Regions from separate parts of the Cronobacter malonaticus LMG 23826 genome, predicted to be linked through region 2. Evidence: predicted binding sites of a transcription regulator. Region 2 holds the regulator's gene; each other region holds the start of a gene.
What was found. Region 2 encodes Fur, which represses iron uptake genes when iron is present. Its sites were predicted from a motif close to ATAATAATGAGAACNACTATCAA; they were not measured.

Region 1 (5,515 bases), 390 kb from region 2:
CGGAAACGCTGTACGCGCCCGCCCTCCTGGTCTACGGCAATCACCAAATGATTGCGGGCGCTCGCGCGGATCTGGCGGACCAGCTCGCGCAACTGCTCTGGATCGTGATAGTTGCGGGTAAAGAGGATAAGCCCTCCCACCAGCGGATGCGCGAGGATTTCACGCTCTTCGGCATCAAGCTCATAACCTTCCACATCCAGCATGACCGGACCCATGTTTCTCTCCCTTCGTGTTAACGCGTTTGCAGCTGGCGCCAGGCCTCGTCTGCAAGTGTGATAAATGTGCGGTCGCCGGTTTCCTGAAAGCGGCGCTCATACCAGCCCGCCATCAGCAACCCGCTCCACGGACGCCAGCGCGCGACCTGACGGCGCAGTTGCGTCTCGTCGATAGCCGCCCGGTGCGCATAATCGGTAATGAGCGCTTGGCGCGTTTCGTCATCAAGCCAGACGCAGGCAAGCTCCAGCGCCACGTCGCCATCCCCGGCGTATTCCCAGTCGATGAGCATCAGTTTGTCCTGCTGCCAGACCAGATTCCCGGGATGGACATCCATATGCAGCGGCGCGAGGCGCAGCTGACGCGGCTCGCCCGCGCGGCGTAAACGGTGCAACAGTCGCAGCCAGAAGCGCGTACGGCGTGAAGGCGCGCTTTGCTGCCAGTCACGCAGCAGCAGCGGCAGCAGTTCGATCCGCCAGCCAAAACGCGGCTGCTGGTGCAGATGATACAGCAGCGCGCCGAGTTGCGGCACCGGCGGCAGCGCGTCCTGGATCTCACCCGGTAAAAACGTGACCGCCAGCCAGCCGTTGACGCAACAGCGCGGGCGCGGGGCGAGCGTCACAGGCAGCCGTTTCAGCGCGCGATACTGGCGCGGGCTGCGGGCGCGGCTTTTGCGCACGTCGCGGCGCGCCACCAGCGTTTCATCATCAACGACCACCTGCCAGGCGCCGTCGCTGAGGCCGGGCAGCGCACAAACGACACCGGCGGCCGAAGCCGCCGGAAAACTTTGCGCTAAGAACCCTTCCGGGCTCAGATTACTGGGTTTGCTGAACGGCACCTTTACCTGACCAGATAATTTCGCCGGTCTGTACCAGCATCAGCTGCATTTGCAGCGTAGGCGCATTCACATTGCCGCTGGCGTTGGCGTAAAGCACGTACTGCGCGCCCACGTTGCGGGCGATGCCGATGGCTTTACTGCGCGAGCCGAGGCTATCCTGCGGCGAAAGGCCCAGTTGCTGTTTCGCCATTGAAAGCTGCTGCGCAGAAACGAGCGTGAATTTGGCATTATTCGCCAGCGCGCCGCGCAGGGCTTCGGTAGCCGGGCCGGTTTGCAGCGAACCATTGGTGCGGTTGTTCACGCTATCGACCAGCAGCACGCTGCCTGCGTTCACCCCGTCAGCCTGCAACATTTTGCCGACCATCGGCGCCATTGCGCTGTTCCAGTCATAGGTACGCGCTTTTGGCTCAGGCGTCGCGTTTTCAGGCTGATGTTCAATCGGGCCAGGCTGCGCCGGAATCGACGGGACGGACGGCACGGTTGGTACCGGCTGCGTCGGCTCTGGTACAGGCTGCGTCGGTTGCTGCGTGCCTGGCTGCGCTTCTTCAACCGGTGCCGGTTTTTGCTCGCCGGGCAAAATACAGCCCGACAGCGCCAGGGCGACGGTCGCCAGCAGCGCATAGCGATACATTCTGTTCAACATTTCCCCCTTCAGAGATAGAGATAAAGACGGGCTTTCCGTGCCGCCAGATAGTCAGTCTGACTGGTCACCGTTACGCGTCCCTGGGCCGGGATAACGACCGTCTGCGGGACTTCCAGCGGCTGGCCTTCCAGCCCGCGGGCGTCATACCAGTAAAAGCGGTAGTGCACGGTAACGGGCGCGTCTTTGTTATTGTAAATGGTCGCGGCGGCGACAGGCTTGCCGTTTTGCAAAGAAAAGTCTGGTTTTTCAGCGGTGATGCCCGCCGCCAGCACGCTGGATTCCATCACTACCGCCTGATCGTCGCTAACGGGAATGGTTGGCGCGGAGCGGCAACCCGCCATCAGCAACGCGGCCAACAGCCAGCCTGTGCGTACGCGGGCCATCTCAGAGGCCTTTATGCGCAAGCATCGGCCCCAGCGCGCGGCCACCGACCAGATGCATATGGATGTGGTAAACCTCCTGCCCGCCGTGACGATTGCAGTTCATGATGAGGCGATAGCCATCTTCCGCGATGCCTTCCTGCTGTGCGATTTTCGCCGCGACGGTAAAAAGACGCCCCAGCGCCTGCTCGTGTTCCGCCGTGACGTCATTGACCGTTGGCACCAGCACGTTCGGAACAATCAAAATGTGGGTCGGGGCCTGGGGAGAAATATCGCGAAACGCAGTGACAAGCTCATCCTGATAAACAATATCGGCAGGGATTTCACGACGAATAATTTTGCTGAAAATGGTTTCTTCGGCCATGGTTTTTTTCCTTCTTGGATAAACGTTAAGAGTATGAGCGAGATAATCGCTTCCTTTCAACCTTTGCCCCGGTTTTTCTTTATAAAGCGGATATTTATAGCGCACTGCCCGCGTCTCCTGATACCGCTGCGCCTGATAGTTATCCCGCTCTGCTTACGCATGAGTTTGTAACGCGTCTTACATTTGTTTACACCGCAAAGACAAATGATTATATTTCTCATTCTTATTGACAGTGGAACGTTGTTTTAGTCCCGCGCACTCTTTTCATCAGGCCAGGAAGCCGCCGGAAAGCGTCGTATGACAACAGCCTGATGCGCAGCATCATTTTCTTTTTTTAAGGGCAACACATGGCTAAGCATGCACTCCGTCAGGGCGTCGTTCCGACGTCTTCCCTTCCCTCTTTGCTCGCGCTCAGTATCGCCAGCGCGCTGGCAGCGCCCGCGGCTTACGCAGCGCCAGCCGCCAGCGATACGATTGTGGTCGATGCCGCCGCTGACAGCGGCACGCCTGACGAGTCACAGGATTACAGCGTCAAAACCACCACATCCGGTACGAAAATGCTCCTGGTGCCGCGCGACATTCCGCAGTCGGTCAGCGTCATTAGTCAGCAGCGCATGCAGGATCAGCAACTGAACACCATTGAAGATGTGCTGGAAAACACCACGGGCGTGACCGCCTCGCGCATCGACACCAGCCGTACCAATTTCTTCGCGCGCGGTTTTTACATCAGCAATTTCGCCTACGAAGATATGCCGACGTTTCTTGATAACCGCTGGAACTTTGGCGACACCGCGGGCGACACGGCGATTTACGACAAAATCGAAATCGTGCGCGGCGCGGCCGGGCTGATGAGCGGCACCGGCAACCCGTCGGCGTATGTGAATATGGTGCGTAAACACGCTGACAGTCAAACATTCAAAGGCAACGTCTCTGCCACTTATGGCAGCTGGGACAAACAACGCTACGTGATGGATGTGCAGTCGCCCCTAGTAGAGTCCGGTAAAGTTCGCGGGCGCGTGGTCGCCGGTTATCAGGATAACGACAGCTTCGTTGAGCGTAACCATTACCGCAAAAAATTCATTTATGGCGTCGTGGATGCCGACATCACTGAATCGACACTGCTGTCACTCGGCTATGACTATCAGAAAAGCGAAGAGGACAGCCCGACCTGGGGCGGCTTCCCTTCCCTTTACAGCGACGGCAGCCGGACGCATTTCCGCCGTGGTTTTAACACCGCCGCCGACTGGGCGTATTCAGACCTCGACTCCACCAAAATTTTTGCCAACCTGACGCAGCGCTTCGATAACGGCTGGGAGGCGAAAGTGAACGCGATGCATGCCGAAACCAATTTCGATAACCGCCTGATGTATATCGACGGCTTCCCGGATAAAACCACTGGCCGTTACAACGCCGCGCTCTGGCAGGGTGCGTGGGGCGGCTGGAACGTGGGCGAGCGTAAGCAGGATTCGGTCGACGCCTTCGTGCGCGGCGGGTACGAGCTGGCGGGCCGTCAGCATGAAATGATGTTTGGCGGCAGCTACAGCCGCCAGCGCAACAACTACGATAACGCCTATCCGGTGAATGATAATTCCGGCCTGATGGATGTCGGGAATATTCACGACTATAACGGCAGCACGCTGGCGAACCCGACGTGGTCCAGCTTTGCGCTCTACCAGCGCGACGTAATTCGTCAGAAATCCATTTACGCCGCCACGCGCCTGTCACTTGCCGATCCGCTACATCTGATCCTGGGCGCGCGATACACCGAATGGAATGCGAAATACAATCTGGAACGTAAGCCGGATGAAATCCGCCGCAGCAAAGCGGATGATGTGACGCCTTACGCAGGCCTGATTTACGATATCGACGATACCTGGTCGGCGTATGCCAGCTATACCTCTATCTTCCAGCCGAGCGGCCAACGCGATGTAAACAGCGAGTTCCTCGACCCGACCACCGGTAAGGCCTATGAAGCCGGGCTCAAAGCCGACTGGTTTAACACCCGCCTGACGGCCTCTCTCGCGGTGTTCCGCATTGAGCAGGACAATGTAGCGGTGAACACCGGTGTGATCATCCCTGGCTCCGGCGGACAGACGGCCTATAAATCCGTTGATGGCACCGTCAGTAAAGGTGTTGAACTTGAGCTGAACGGCGCGCTGACCGATAACTGGCAACTGACCTTCGGCGCCAGCCGCTATGTGGCCGAAGCGGGCGATGGTGTGGCCGTTAACCCGGATCAGCCGCGCACCACGATGAAACTGTTCACGCGTTACCAGTTGCCGACGCTGCCTGCGTTGACCGTGGGCGGCGGCGCGCGCTGGCAGACCAAAACCTGGCAGGACATTGTTGGGCCAAATGGCGACACGCGTATTTCCCAGAACGGCTATACCGTGGTGGATCTGTTCACGCGTTATCAGGCAACCAAAAACCTGGCGGTTCAGGCCAACCTGAACAACGTGTTTGATAAAGAGTATTACGATTATCTGGGCACGTATGGCGTCTACGGCGCACCTCGTAACTTCTCCGTTACGGCGAGCTACAGCTTCTGACATTTATCTCTACGAACAAAAGGGAGCCTGATGGCTCCCTTTTTTATCTGCGGAATAATGTCTGCCGCGATCGAGGTTTATCGACGCTATCCCTGTGCGCTCTCATCTTTACCCTTATGACAGACGTAAAAAAGGGAGGCTTGCACCTCCCTCTTTTTATCTCCCCGTCAGCCAGGATTAGCTGTTACGGATGTACTCATCCATTTCGGTTTTCAGGTTATCGGACTTGGTACCGAAAATCGCCTGAACACCGGAACCTGCCACAACCACACCCGCAGCGCCCAGTTTCTTCAGGCCAGCCTGATCCACTTTAGCTACGTCGGCCACGCTTACGCGCAGACGAGTGATACAGGCGTCGAGGTTAGTGATGTTCTCTTTACCACCAAACGCGGCCACCAGAGCCGGTGCCATTTCGCTGGTGCCAGCGGCTTTGGTGTCTTCGGTAGCGTCTTCACGACCCGGCGTTTTCAGATCCAGCGCTTTGATCAGCACACGGAAGATGGTGTAGTAAACCACCGCGTAGCCCGC
Region 2 (5,515 bases):
TATGATGGCGCGCTGAAATACCGCCGGGCCACGCCACGGCAGCCTGTTTCCCCTGTCTATACTCATACCATGGCAAAAGAACAAACGGACCGCACAACGCTCGATCTCTTCGCGGATGAACGCCGTCCGGGCAGACCGAAAACCAATCCGCTGTCGCGCGACGAACAGCTGCGCATCAATAAGCGCAACCAGCTTAAGCGTGACAAAGTTCGCGGGCTTAAGCGCGTGGAGCTGAAGCTGAACGCCGATGCGGTAGACGCGCTGAACCATCTCGCGCAGGCGCGCAATATCAGCCGCAGCGAGCTGATAGAAGCGATGCTGCTCGCGCAGCTGAAAGCCTTGCAGGAGTAAGGTCTGGTCTGAATTTTACCCAAAAGGACGGGGCAATGTAGCAGAGAGTGCACCCGGCGCCTGATACCGTTTCCGCACCTTCTTCTGTTCTGCTATGATTGCCCTATCTGTGGGCGTTATGCCAGCACCATTACATTTAGATTCAAGAGGTTATTCTTCTTATGGCAATCGTAGGCATCTTTTTCGGCAGCGACACCGGCAATACCGAAAATATCGCAAAAATTATCCAGAAACAGCTCGGGACTGACGTTGCTGAAGTGCATGACATTGCTAAAAGCAGCAAAGAGGATCTGGAAGCGTTCGATATTCTTCTGCTTGGCATCCCGACCTGGTACTACGGCGAAGCGCAGTGCGACTGGGACGATTTCTTCCCGACGCTCGAAGAAATTGACTTCAACGGCAAGCTGGTAGCGCTCTTTGGCTGCGGCGACCAGGAAGATTATGCAGAATACTTCTGCGACGCGCTGGGCACCATTCGCGACATTATCGAACCGCGCGGTGCGACCATCGTTGGCCACTGGCCGACCGAAGGCTACCATTTTGAAGCCTCTAAAGGTCTGGCGGACGACGATCACTTCGTTGGTCTCGCGATTGACGAAGATCGCCAGCCGGAACTGACCGCTGAGCGCGTTGAAAAATGGGTCAAACAGGTTTCCGAAGAGCTTCATCTGCAGGAAATCATCAACGCCTGATGATAAGCGGCGCGGGCACCGTTCCGCGCCGTTTGATAGATAAAAGCAATGAAAATAATTGCTACAAATTTTTAACTTTCCCTCACTACGCTGTACAATGGCTTTCTTAATTATCAGGCTCTCCACGTGAAAACGCTGGCTGGCCCACGATTTTTAAGCTCTTTTTTGCCGGACGCTTGCGGTTTTCATTTAGGCATGTCAGTTCTATAATGAGACGCATTCATCTTCGGCGTATCCGATGTATCGCTCCCTTCCGGAGCGAGTCGTTAAGCAACAGGACAGATTCCGCATGACTGACAACAATACCGCATTAAAGAAAGCCGGCCTGAAAGTCACGCTTCCTCGATTAAAAATCCTCGAAGTGCTGCAGGAACCGGTCAATCATCATGTCAGTGCGGAAGACCTCTATAAGCGTCTGATTGACATGGGTGAAGAGATTGGCCTTGCCACGGTCTATCGCGTACTTAACCAGTTCGACGATGCCGGCATCGTCACTCGTCACAACTTCGAAGGCGGTAAATCCGTTTTTGAGCTGACGCAACAGCATCATCACGATCACCTGATTTGCCTCGATTGCGGCAAAGTGATCGAATTCAGTGATGACTCTATTGAAGCGCGTCAGCGTGAGATCGCCACGCGCCATGGCATTCGCCTGACCAACCACAGTCTCTATCTGTACGGTCACTGCGCGGATGGCGACTGCCGCGAAAACGAACACGCCCACGAGGCTGGCGGGAAATAACACTCGCACATTGCATCATCCAGGCCGACATTTGTCGGCTTTTTTATTGCCTGAAAACGCTGCACCGAAAACAGAAATGTATTTTTTTAGATAAACTTAAAAAGTTAGGGTATTTTAATACAGCGCACAATGCTTAATTAAACCACATATATTTTATTAAATCGAAATTCAGAAAAGATAAATATCTTTATCACTCAATCGTTTAGACATCAGATTATCCCTGTTTCTTCTTTTATCTCTCCTGCCCCTTATTGCAGCAATAAAAATCCATCCATTAAGATACAGCAACGATTTAATTTTATTTTATATAAGGTAACCAACATGGTCTTACCCCCTAAACCGCTTGCTGAGATTTACCGTATCGCGGATATTTTCAATAGCTACGGCAACTGGTCTCGTGCAGAAAAAAATACGCTGATCCCGCTTCGGGACGGGGAGATCTGCATCATTCGCGGCGGTCAGTTCTCTCTGATGCGCCAGAGCGATCGACTGCTTATCGAAAAAAGCAGTGCGCCGTCGGTGCTGGGTCTGGCGAGGAATTTAGGTAAAACTCAATTCGCCAAATTACAGGCGGATTCTGAATGTCATTATCAGTTAATTCCTTTTGATTATTTCATTCAGGAGATCGAAAAAAATCACTGTCAGTTACATCTGCTTATTTTGTCCTCATGGATTATTAATATGCTTTGCTATCGTGAAGAAATTATGATGGGGCGAAACAGCTATAGCATGATTAAAGCAAATATCGATTGTCTGGCGGCAATGGATGAGTTCATGCGCAACCGGATTAACGTGGCTGATTATATTGTTAAAAAAACCAACCTTTCCCGCAGCATGGTGATGAAAACCCTTTCTCAGTTGCGCGGTGCGAAAAATATTGAGATAAGCAAAGGCAAACTGGTCGCGGTTCACCATCTGCCTGAGTCGCTGTAAGGCATACGGCACCCGACATGAAAAAGCCAGCCCACAGGCTGGCTTTTTTATTGCGTTACGGCTGTACGTTATCAACACGGCTGTAGCGTTTACCGTCACTGCTGACGCTGCGGACCTGCACGGCACCCGTCACGCGTGGCGGCTTCGCATCGTCGTAGCGCTGCCAGCGCGCGCCGCCGTCAGTGGAGTATTCCATTGCAACACCAGGTAAGCTGTTGTTCATCCGCAACACGCCGTTGTTAATCCGCGCGCCCGGTACCGGCAGGCGGAACTGCACGCCCGCTTTTTCGAGCTTCGGCAGTTCACGGCTGCCCGCCAGGTTCGCAAAGCGCGTCCAGTCGTCATGAAGCGCTTTTACGTCCACCAGATGGGTCTCGCCGCCTTTATATTCGCGACCTGCCTGATAATCCTGCTCCCAGGCGGCGCGATGCCAGGCGCGCTCCGCAACGGAAAGCAGACGCGGGTACATCATGTACTCCATTTGTTTATCGGTGCGTACCACTTCACTCCAGAGCTGCGCCGAGAGGCCATACGCACCTGGCCACGGCTTGTCAGATTTTGCGCTGAACGCGTTGCCGTCGCGATCGACAGAGGTTTCGGCGTTTTGCGGCAGGTTATCCGGCGCGAAGCTGAAAATCTTGCGCTCGTCGCTAAAGCGCGTGCCCCAGTAGTAGCCGCTCTCGGCCGGGTTTACTTCGTTCGGGAAATCCAGATAGACATAATCCGGGTTAGAGACCACCACGCGAAAACCTTTATTCGCCCAGTCGTTCGCTGTATCGAAACCGCCCCAGTAGAGCGTGTCCCAGAAGTTGACGTTAACGTGCGAGGTGGCGAACGCGCTGGCGTCTTTCGCATCTTTTAGCCCGTCCTGCCACGCCTGCATGGTGTCGATGCCGTGCGCCTTAACGAGCTTGCTCACTTGCGCGCCAAAGTAGCTGGAGAGGTGTTCGACATCAGCCACCACGCCGTCCTGCACCATTTTTTGACACACTGGTGAGCGCGCCCAGGGCTTGTCCTGACGGCTCTGGTCGATAATCCCCTTCCCGGCTTCCGGTTTCGTTTTATCCGTATAACCCGCGCCGAGGTAGATATTTTTCGCCTCATCGCCGCCGAAATGCCAGGTGGTGAGCGGCTGCCCGGCCTCTTTGTGCATCTGCTGGATCTCGCCAATCACTTTATCGACAAAGCGGCGCGAGGAGTCGAGGCACGGATTGAGATAACCGGTGCGGTTGTAGTACTGCACGCCAGTGGTGATGGACGTATCTTTCGGGTCGAGCAGGCGATACTGGTTCGCCTCTTCGGTTTTACCGGCTTTTTCCAGCCTGTCGTAACGCGCTTCCATCGCAATCACCGCCGCGCGGGCGTGAGCGGGCATGTCGATTTCCGGGATCACTTCTATCTGGCGCGCGGCGGCATATTTCACAATCTCAATATAATCCGCGCGGGTGAAGAAACCGCTGCCATTATTGTTCGTATCAGGCCCGGAGCCGAGCTGCGGCAGCAGGCAGGTTTTTTCGCTGAGATCGTGACAGCGCTTCGCGCCTGTGTCGGTCAGCTCCGGCAAGCCCGGAATCTCGATACGCCAGCCTTCGTCATCGCTCAAATGGAAATGGAATTTATTGAGCTTATAGGCCGCCATCTGGTCAAGCAGGCGTAGCACAGCGGCTTTAGTGTGGAAGTTGCGTCCCACATCGAGTTGAATGCCGCGATAGTCAAAACGCGGCGCGTCCTGCGCGTCGAGCATGGCGATTTGCTTCGCGCCCTTAGCCGGGATCAGTGACAGCAGCGATTGCAGCCCGTAAAAGACGCCCGCGCGGTCATAACCGGTAATCGTCGTCTCTTTTGGCCCGATATGCAGCTGATACGCGCCGGACACCGCCTCGTTGCCAGTAAACGCGTGGCTGGTGATAGCGGTACGTACCGGATAGCCTGCATCAGTTTTTATACCGAGCAGCGCGAAGCGGGCGGCTACCGCCTCCTGCGCGGGTTTGTCGAGCGCGGACATATCAAGCTGAACGCCCTTGTCCAGTGAGACATTTTGCCCGTGTACTTTGACGTGCCGCGGCGTAGGCACGATCTGCCCGCGCAGGCTCTCTGCGTTCAGCGTTTTAACGTCGCTGTTTTTATCGAATCGCGCTTCGGCGGTCATCAGGATATTTTTATCGTCCGGTGTGCGTTTCCACTGATCTTTCAGCGGGCTGACAAAATCGGTCAGCGTTTCGGTATCGGTACTGGCGATAACCTTCGGCGCGCCGTCGTCTGCCGTGACATACCAGCGCGGCAGCACGTCGGTGATAAACAGTTGCCAGTATTCATTGATAATCGGGATTTCCACCGAGGCTTTCGCCGGGAAGCCGGTGAATTTGTCCGTCGGCTCAAGCTTGTGAAGATCGCCCATCACGTGGGTCACTTTAAATTGATCGTTATCGACTTTAAGGATCTGGCGAATGCTGTGAAACCAGATAGTCCAGTTTTTGTCGGTCACCGCGTCGCCCGGGTTGGTAAGCGTGATGACCGCTTTGTTGCATGAGGCCCAGTCAGCGCCGAGCGCCGCGCAGTCTGTGCCGTGCTGCGCGGCCTGATTGTCGGTAATGGTGTAATTAAGTCCAAACTGGCTGATGCTCTCTGCCGTTGACGCCTGTGCGGTGGCTCCGCTGAAAAGCCCCATCACCGCACCCGCTAATACACTGTTCTGTAACTTTTTCATCGACTTCTCCTTTTCACTGCCCTTGATGGAAGGCGCATCTGCGCGCCCCTGCGCAATCAGAAAATCGTGAACGGTGCCGTGACGATAAAT
Region 3 (5,515 bases), 2.0 Mb from region 2:
ATTGGCGTGCTGGCGGCGACGCTGGCCTCCGGCAATTCGCTGGAAGAAGCGTGCTTCTTCGCGAACGCGGCGGCGGGCGTGGTGGTCGGCAAACTCGGTACGTCAACCGTGTCGCCGGTGGAACTGGAAAACGCGGTGCGCGGGCGCGCGGAGACGGGCTTTGGCGTGATGAGCGAGGCGGCGCTGAAAGAAGCCGTACTGTCGGCACGCAAGCGCGGCGAGAAAGTAGTGATGACCAACGGCGTGTTCGACATCCTCCACGCAGGCCACGTCTCGTATCTGGCGAATGCCCGCAAGCTTGGCGACCGTCTGATTGTGGCGGTCAACAGCGATGCCTCCACCCGACGCCTGAAAGGCGATACGCGCCCGGTAAACCCGCAGGAGCAGCGTATGATTGTGCTGGCCGCGCTGGAAGCGGTAGACTGGGTGGTGCCGTTTGAAGAAGACACGCCGCAGCGGCTTATCAGCGAAATTTTGCCGGATCTGCTGGTTAAAGGCGGCGACTATAAGCCTGAAGATATCGCGGGCAGCAAAGAGGTGTGGGCGAATGGCGGGGACGTCATGGTGCTGAACTTCGAAGATGGCTGCTCGACCACCAACATCATCAAAAAGATCCAGAAGAACAGCTAACGCGCGTTGTGCGAACGCCCCTTGCCTGGCAGGGGGCGTTGTCGTTTCTGTCAGTCCTGCTTGTCGAGGCTATCGACCGGCGGAATGGCAGGCGGCGGCGTTACGGCAGTCACGGGCGCGCTGGCGCTGCCTGTGGTCGTGGTCGCTGAGGCGTCAGCCGGTGCGGAGGTGGTCGCGCCACGCGATTCCAGCGCGGTCAGACGCTGCTCCAGCGCCGTCAGTTTCTCGCGAGTGCGCAGCAGTATCTGCGTCTGCACGTCAAATTCCTCACGGCTCACCAGATCCAGGCGAGACAGCTGGGCCTGCAGTACCTGGCGGATTTTCTTCTCAACATCTTCCCCGATCTCACGGATCCCTTTTGGCATCGATTCATGGACCTGACGGGCGATCTGTTCAATTTTCTTCGGGTCAATCATAGCGGTTTCCCTGATCTGGTATGGTCTGAAGAGTAATTGTAATCGCTGATCGGAAGGGTATAAACCGGAAATGTTTGAATCTCATGCATTGCCGACGATTATCAATGGCGTTATAGTTATCCCGCTTATTCTCAGGGCGGGGTGAAATTCCCCACCGGCGGTAAATCAGGCTAATCAGGCTTCTGCGCGCAAGCGAAGACGCAAGATAAACTGAAAGCCCGCGAGCGCTTCAGGCTGTTTCTGAAGGTCAGCAGATCCGGTGTAATTCCGGGGCCGACGGTTAAAGTCCGGATGGGAGAGGGTAACGATCTGCCTGGGCTTGCGCCCACTCACGTTATTTTGCTTGCCGCTTGCCGGCACTCCTAAGACCGCCCTGATTCTGGTAATCCATATAATTAATGAGGTTTCTTTACCATGAATCAGACGCTTCTTTCTGCTTTTGGCACCGCTTTTGAACGCGTGGAAAACGCGATCGCCGCACTGCGCGAAGGGCGCGGCGTGATGGTGCTCGATGACGAGAACCGTGAAAACGAAGGCGACATGATTTTCGCCGCCGAAACCATGACCGTTGAACAGATGGCGCTGACCATCCGTCACGGCAGCGGCATTGTCTGCCTGTGCCTGACCGAAGAACGCCGTAAACAGCTCGACCTGCCGATGATGGTGGAAAACAACACCAGCGCGTTCGGCACCGGTTTTACTGTAACCATCGAAGCGGCGCACGGCGTGACCACCGGCGTTTCCGCCGCCGACCGCATCACGACCATTCGCGCGGCGATTGCCGACGACGCGAAACCGTCCGATCTGCACCGTCCTGGCCACGTTTTCCCGCTGCGCGCGCAGCCGGGCGGCGTACTGACCCGCGGCGGCCACACCGAAGCGACCATCGATTTAGTCTCGCTGGCGGGCTTTAAACCGGCAGGCGTGCTGTGTGAACTGACTAACGACGACGGGACCATGGCGCGCGCGCCGGAGTGCATCGCGTTTGCCCGCGAACACAATATGCCGGTCGTGACTATTGAAGATTTAGTGAGCTATCGCCAGGCGCAGGAGCGCAAAGCGAGCTGACAAAAAGCCCGGCAATCGCCGGGCCTGAAGGCTTCTGAAAAGCCCGGCTTGATCGGGCTTTTTTATTAGCCGCTAAGGCCGCTGGTTTGCAGCAGCGTCAGGCTTAATCCCATCACCGACATGCCGCACAGCACGCCGTAGCTTGGGTTGTTATGCGGATCGATCTCTTTGGCAAGCGGCATCAGCTCATCCACCGACAGTGCCACCATGATCCCGGCGACCGCCGCCATAATCGCCGCCATGACCACCGGCGACACCATGGTGCCGAGAATAAGCCACGCCAGCACGCCGCCCAGAATTTCGGCCATCCCGGAGAGCCCCGCCCAGATAACCGCTTTACGGCGCGAGCCGGTGGCCGCGTAAACCGGGCCTGCCACCGCCAGTCCTTCAGGAATGTTGTGTAAGGCGACCGCGAGCGCAATCCCGAAGCCCAGCTCCAGGTTGGTACTGGCCGTCACATAGGTGGCGATACCTTCCGGGAAGTTATGCAGGCTGATGCCAAGCGTCAGAAGAAGGGCGGTGCGGCGCAGATTACGTGACGCATGGGCAGGCGGCGGATCGATAAGATCCTGCGGGTGCGCGTGCGGCAATATGCGGTCGAGCGCGAAATAGCCGAGCAGGCCGACGATAAACATGCCGTAGCCCAGCACCGGCGACATGCCTTCCTCGCCGAGCGCGGCGGGCAGCATTTCCATTAACGAAATCAGCAGCATAATGCCTGCGGCAAAGCCCAGCGAGAAAGCCAGCAGCCGGTTAGAAGGCTTCTGCCCCAGCACACCGAGCAGCGCGCCGATAAACGTGGCGCCGCCCGCCAGTAAGGTCAGGATCAGAGGCACTGACATCGAATACTCCTTTTTGATAATGATTATCATTAATTTATCGGGCGGAACGGAAAAGTCGAGGCCCGTCCGTGGCTTTTACAGATTACTTACATTCAAATTTTCTGACGGTCTTCATCACGGTTATCTCCGTTCTTTCTGCGCGCAACCGGCGTAAGGTAAGTCCCATGATATTACCGTTTCAGGATACAAAAATGACCGCTTCCTCTCGCATGCCCGCACTGTTTTTGGGCCACGGCAGCCCGATGAACGTGCTGGAAGATAACTGTTATACCCGCGCCTGGCGAGAGCTTGGCGAAACGCTGCCGCGCCCGAAAGCCATTGTGATGGTCTCGGCCCACTGGTTTACGCGCGGCACCGGCGTGACCGCGATGGAGCAGCCGCAAACCATTCACGATTTCGGCGGTTTCCCGCAGGCGCTGTACGATACGCATTATCCGGCACCCGGCTCGCCCGCGCTGGCACTGCGCGTCGTGGATCTCCTGGCACCGGTGCCAGTCACGCTTGATAAAGAAGCCTGGGGCTTTGACCACGGTGCATGGGGCGTGCTGATAAAAATGTATCCGCAGGCCGATATTCCGCTGGTGCAACTGAGTATAGACAGCACCAAACCCCCGGCCTGGCACTATCAGATGGGCCAGCGACTGGCGACGCTTCGTGACGAAGGCGTCATGCTGGTGGCGAGCGGCAACGTCGTCCATAACCTGCGTACCGCGCGCTGGCATGGCGAAGGCGAACCCTATCCGTGGGCAGAGTCGTTCAATAACTTTGTTAAAGAGAATCTGACGTGGCGCGGCGAGGCGGCGGATCACCCGCTGGTCAACTATCTGGAGCATCCCGGCGGCAGCCTGTCGAACCCGACGGCGGAGCATTTCCTGCCGCTGCTGTATGTACTTGGCGCGTGGAACGGCGACGAGCCGGTGACGATACCGATCGACGGGCTGGAAATGGCGTCGTTGAGTATGTTGTCGGTACAGGTGGGTTAAGAATGGCGCCCTGGGGCGCCATCGCGGTTATTCCACAAACAGGTGTGGATAGAAGCGGGAGAGATCCTGGGTGATCAGCGCCTTATCTTCACGGATACCGATCCCGGCGGGCTGATCGTTGATAAGCCAGCTGCCGATAAGCGTGTAGCTGTCACCGAATCTCGGCAGCGGATGGAACTGCTGCACGATAGTGCCTTCTTCGCCATACGGACCCTCCACCTGCTCAATGGTCTGGCCGTTCTCGATAATCGAGACGTTAGCGCCTTCACGGGAGAACAGAGGCTTAACCACATATTTCTCCATTGGCGGCGGGTTATCTTCGCTGAAGTACGCGGGTAGCAGGTTAGGGTGATTCGGGTAGAGCTCCCAGAGCAGTGGCAGCAGCGCCTTGTTGGAGATAATGCTCTTCCACGCAGGCTCCAGCCAGCGCACGCCTGCGTCCTCAAGCTTGGTGGAGAAGGTTTCGCGCAGCATGTATTCCCACGGATAGAGCTTAAACAGGTTGCTGATGACCTGATCCTGGAGATCGGTAAACTGCCCTTTTTCGCCAAGGCCGATATCTTCAATAAATAGAAAATCGTTCTCGATCCCGGCTTCGCTGGCGCAATCCTGTAAATACTGCACCGTGCCGCGATCTTCCACCGTATCGCGACAGCAGGCGAGATGCAGGCGGCTAAAGCCGTACTGCGCTTTCAGCTCGCCGAAACGCTCGATGATCTTCTCCTGGAGGCTGTTGAACTGATCGCTGCCCTGCGGGAGATTCCCGGCGCGCAGCTGATCTTCGAGCCAGATCCACTGAAAGAACGCCGCTTCATATAAAGAGGTTGGCGTATCGGCGTTATTTTCGAGAAGTTTTGGCTCGCCGCGTCCGTCCCAGGCGAGATCGAGACGCGAATAAAGCGACGGCTGGCCGCTGCGCCAGGACTGACGTACAAACTCCCACGTGTGCTTCGGAATGCGGAATTTTGTCATCAGCGCATCGCTCGCGACCACTTTCTCCACCACCTGTAAGCACATCTGATGCAGCTCGGCCGTCACCTCTTCGAGCTTTTCGACCTGCGCCAGCGTCAGGCGGTAGTACGCGTCTTCGCACCAGTACGGCTCGCCATACATGGTGTGAAAGTTAAAGCCGTACTCCGTTGCCTTTTCGCGCCAGTCCGGGCGCTCGCGGATAGCGATTCTTTCCATGTATTAGCCGCCCATTGAACGAGAAGAAGAACCCGCCGCGCTGCGCTGCATCGTGGCCTGTTTCGCGACGGAATCGCCGAACCCCCCGCGGGTGATAGTTGAGGTGGTTGCCGGTTTCGGTGCCATCGCCGATTTCGGTACGGTCATGGTACGGCCCGGCTGCGCGGCACCGTAATTACGGCCGCTGGCGTCAGTATATTTACCGTAAGCCGGGCTCGCCGGGTTGCGCGAGCTGAACAGCGGCTGCTGGGCGAACCCCATGCCGCCGCCCATCAGACGGCCCATCATGTAGCCCGCCATCAGCGGCATCCACATGCTGCCGGTCTGCTGCGTGGCCTGGCTGGTATTGGTGTTATTGACCTGCTGGCACTGATCTTCGCCAAATTCC

Region 1: the regulator Fur is predicted to act here: its motif matches at 2,643-2,665, upstream of fhuE (ferric-rhodotorulic acid/ferric-coprogen receptor FhuE).
Region 3: the regulator Fur is predicted to act here: its motif matches at 2,970-2,992, upstream of zupT (zinc transporter ZupT).

Annotation. Positions count from the first base shown of each region.
Region 1 is NZ_CP013940.1:2,437,938-2,443,452, forward strand. Features, by position in the region: gene nagZ (beta-N-acetylhexosaminidase) at 1-215, opposite strand, end outside; gene thiK (thiamine kinase) at 233-1,051, opposite strand; gene lpoB (penicillin-binding protein activator LpoB) at 1,029-1,694, opposite strand; gene AFK66_RS11515 (YcfL family putative periplasmic lipoprotein) at 1,703-2,077, opposite strand; gene hinT (purine nucleoside phosphoramidase) at 2,079-2,438, opposite strand; gene fhuE (ferric-rhodotorulic acid/ferric-coprogen receptor FhuE) at 2,786-4,987, shown strand; gene ptsG (PTS glucose transporter subunit IIBC) at 5,165-5,515, opposite strand, start outside.
Region 2 is NZ_CP013940.1:2,831,588-2,837,102, forward strand. Features, by position in the region: gene ybfE (LexA regulated protein) at 70-351, shown strand; gene fldA (flavodoxin FldA) at 513-1,043, shown strand; gene fur (ferric iron uptake transcriptional regulator) at 1,333-1,785, shown strand; gene AFK66_RS13355 (helix-turn-helix domain-containing protein) at 2,107-2,718, shown strand; gene AFK66_RS13360 (beta-N-acetylhexosaminidase) at 2,774-5,425, opposite strand; gene chiP (chitoporin ChiP) at 5,482-5,515, opposite strand, start outside.
Region 3 is NZ_CP013940.1:546,414-551,928, forward strand. Features, by position in the region: gene hldE (bifunctional D-glycero-beta-D-manno-heptose-7-phosphate kinase/D-glycero-beta-D-manno-heptose 1-phosphate adenylyltransferase HldE) at 1-630, shown strand, start outside; gene ubiK (ubiquinone biosynthesis accessory factor UbiK) at 681-1,046, opposite strand; FMN riboswitch at 1,170-1,353, shown strand; gene ribB (3,4-dihydroxy-2-butanone-4-phosphate synthase) at 1,461-2,114, shown strand; gene zupT (zinc transporter ZupT) at 2,180-2,956, opposite strand; gene ygiD (4,5-DOPA-extradiol-dioxygenase) at 3,148-3,939, shown strand; gene AFK66_RS02610 (glutathionylspermidine synthase family protein) at 3,967-5,127, opposite strand; gene AFK66_RS02615 (DUF1190 family protein) at 5,131-5,515, opposite strand, start outside.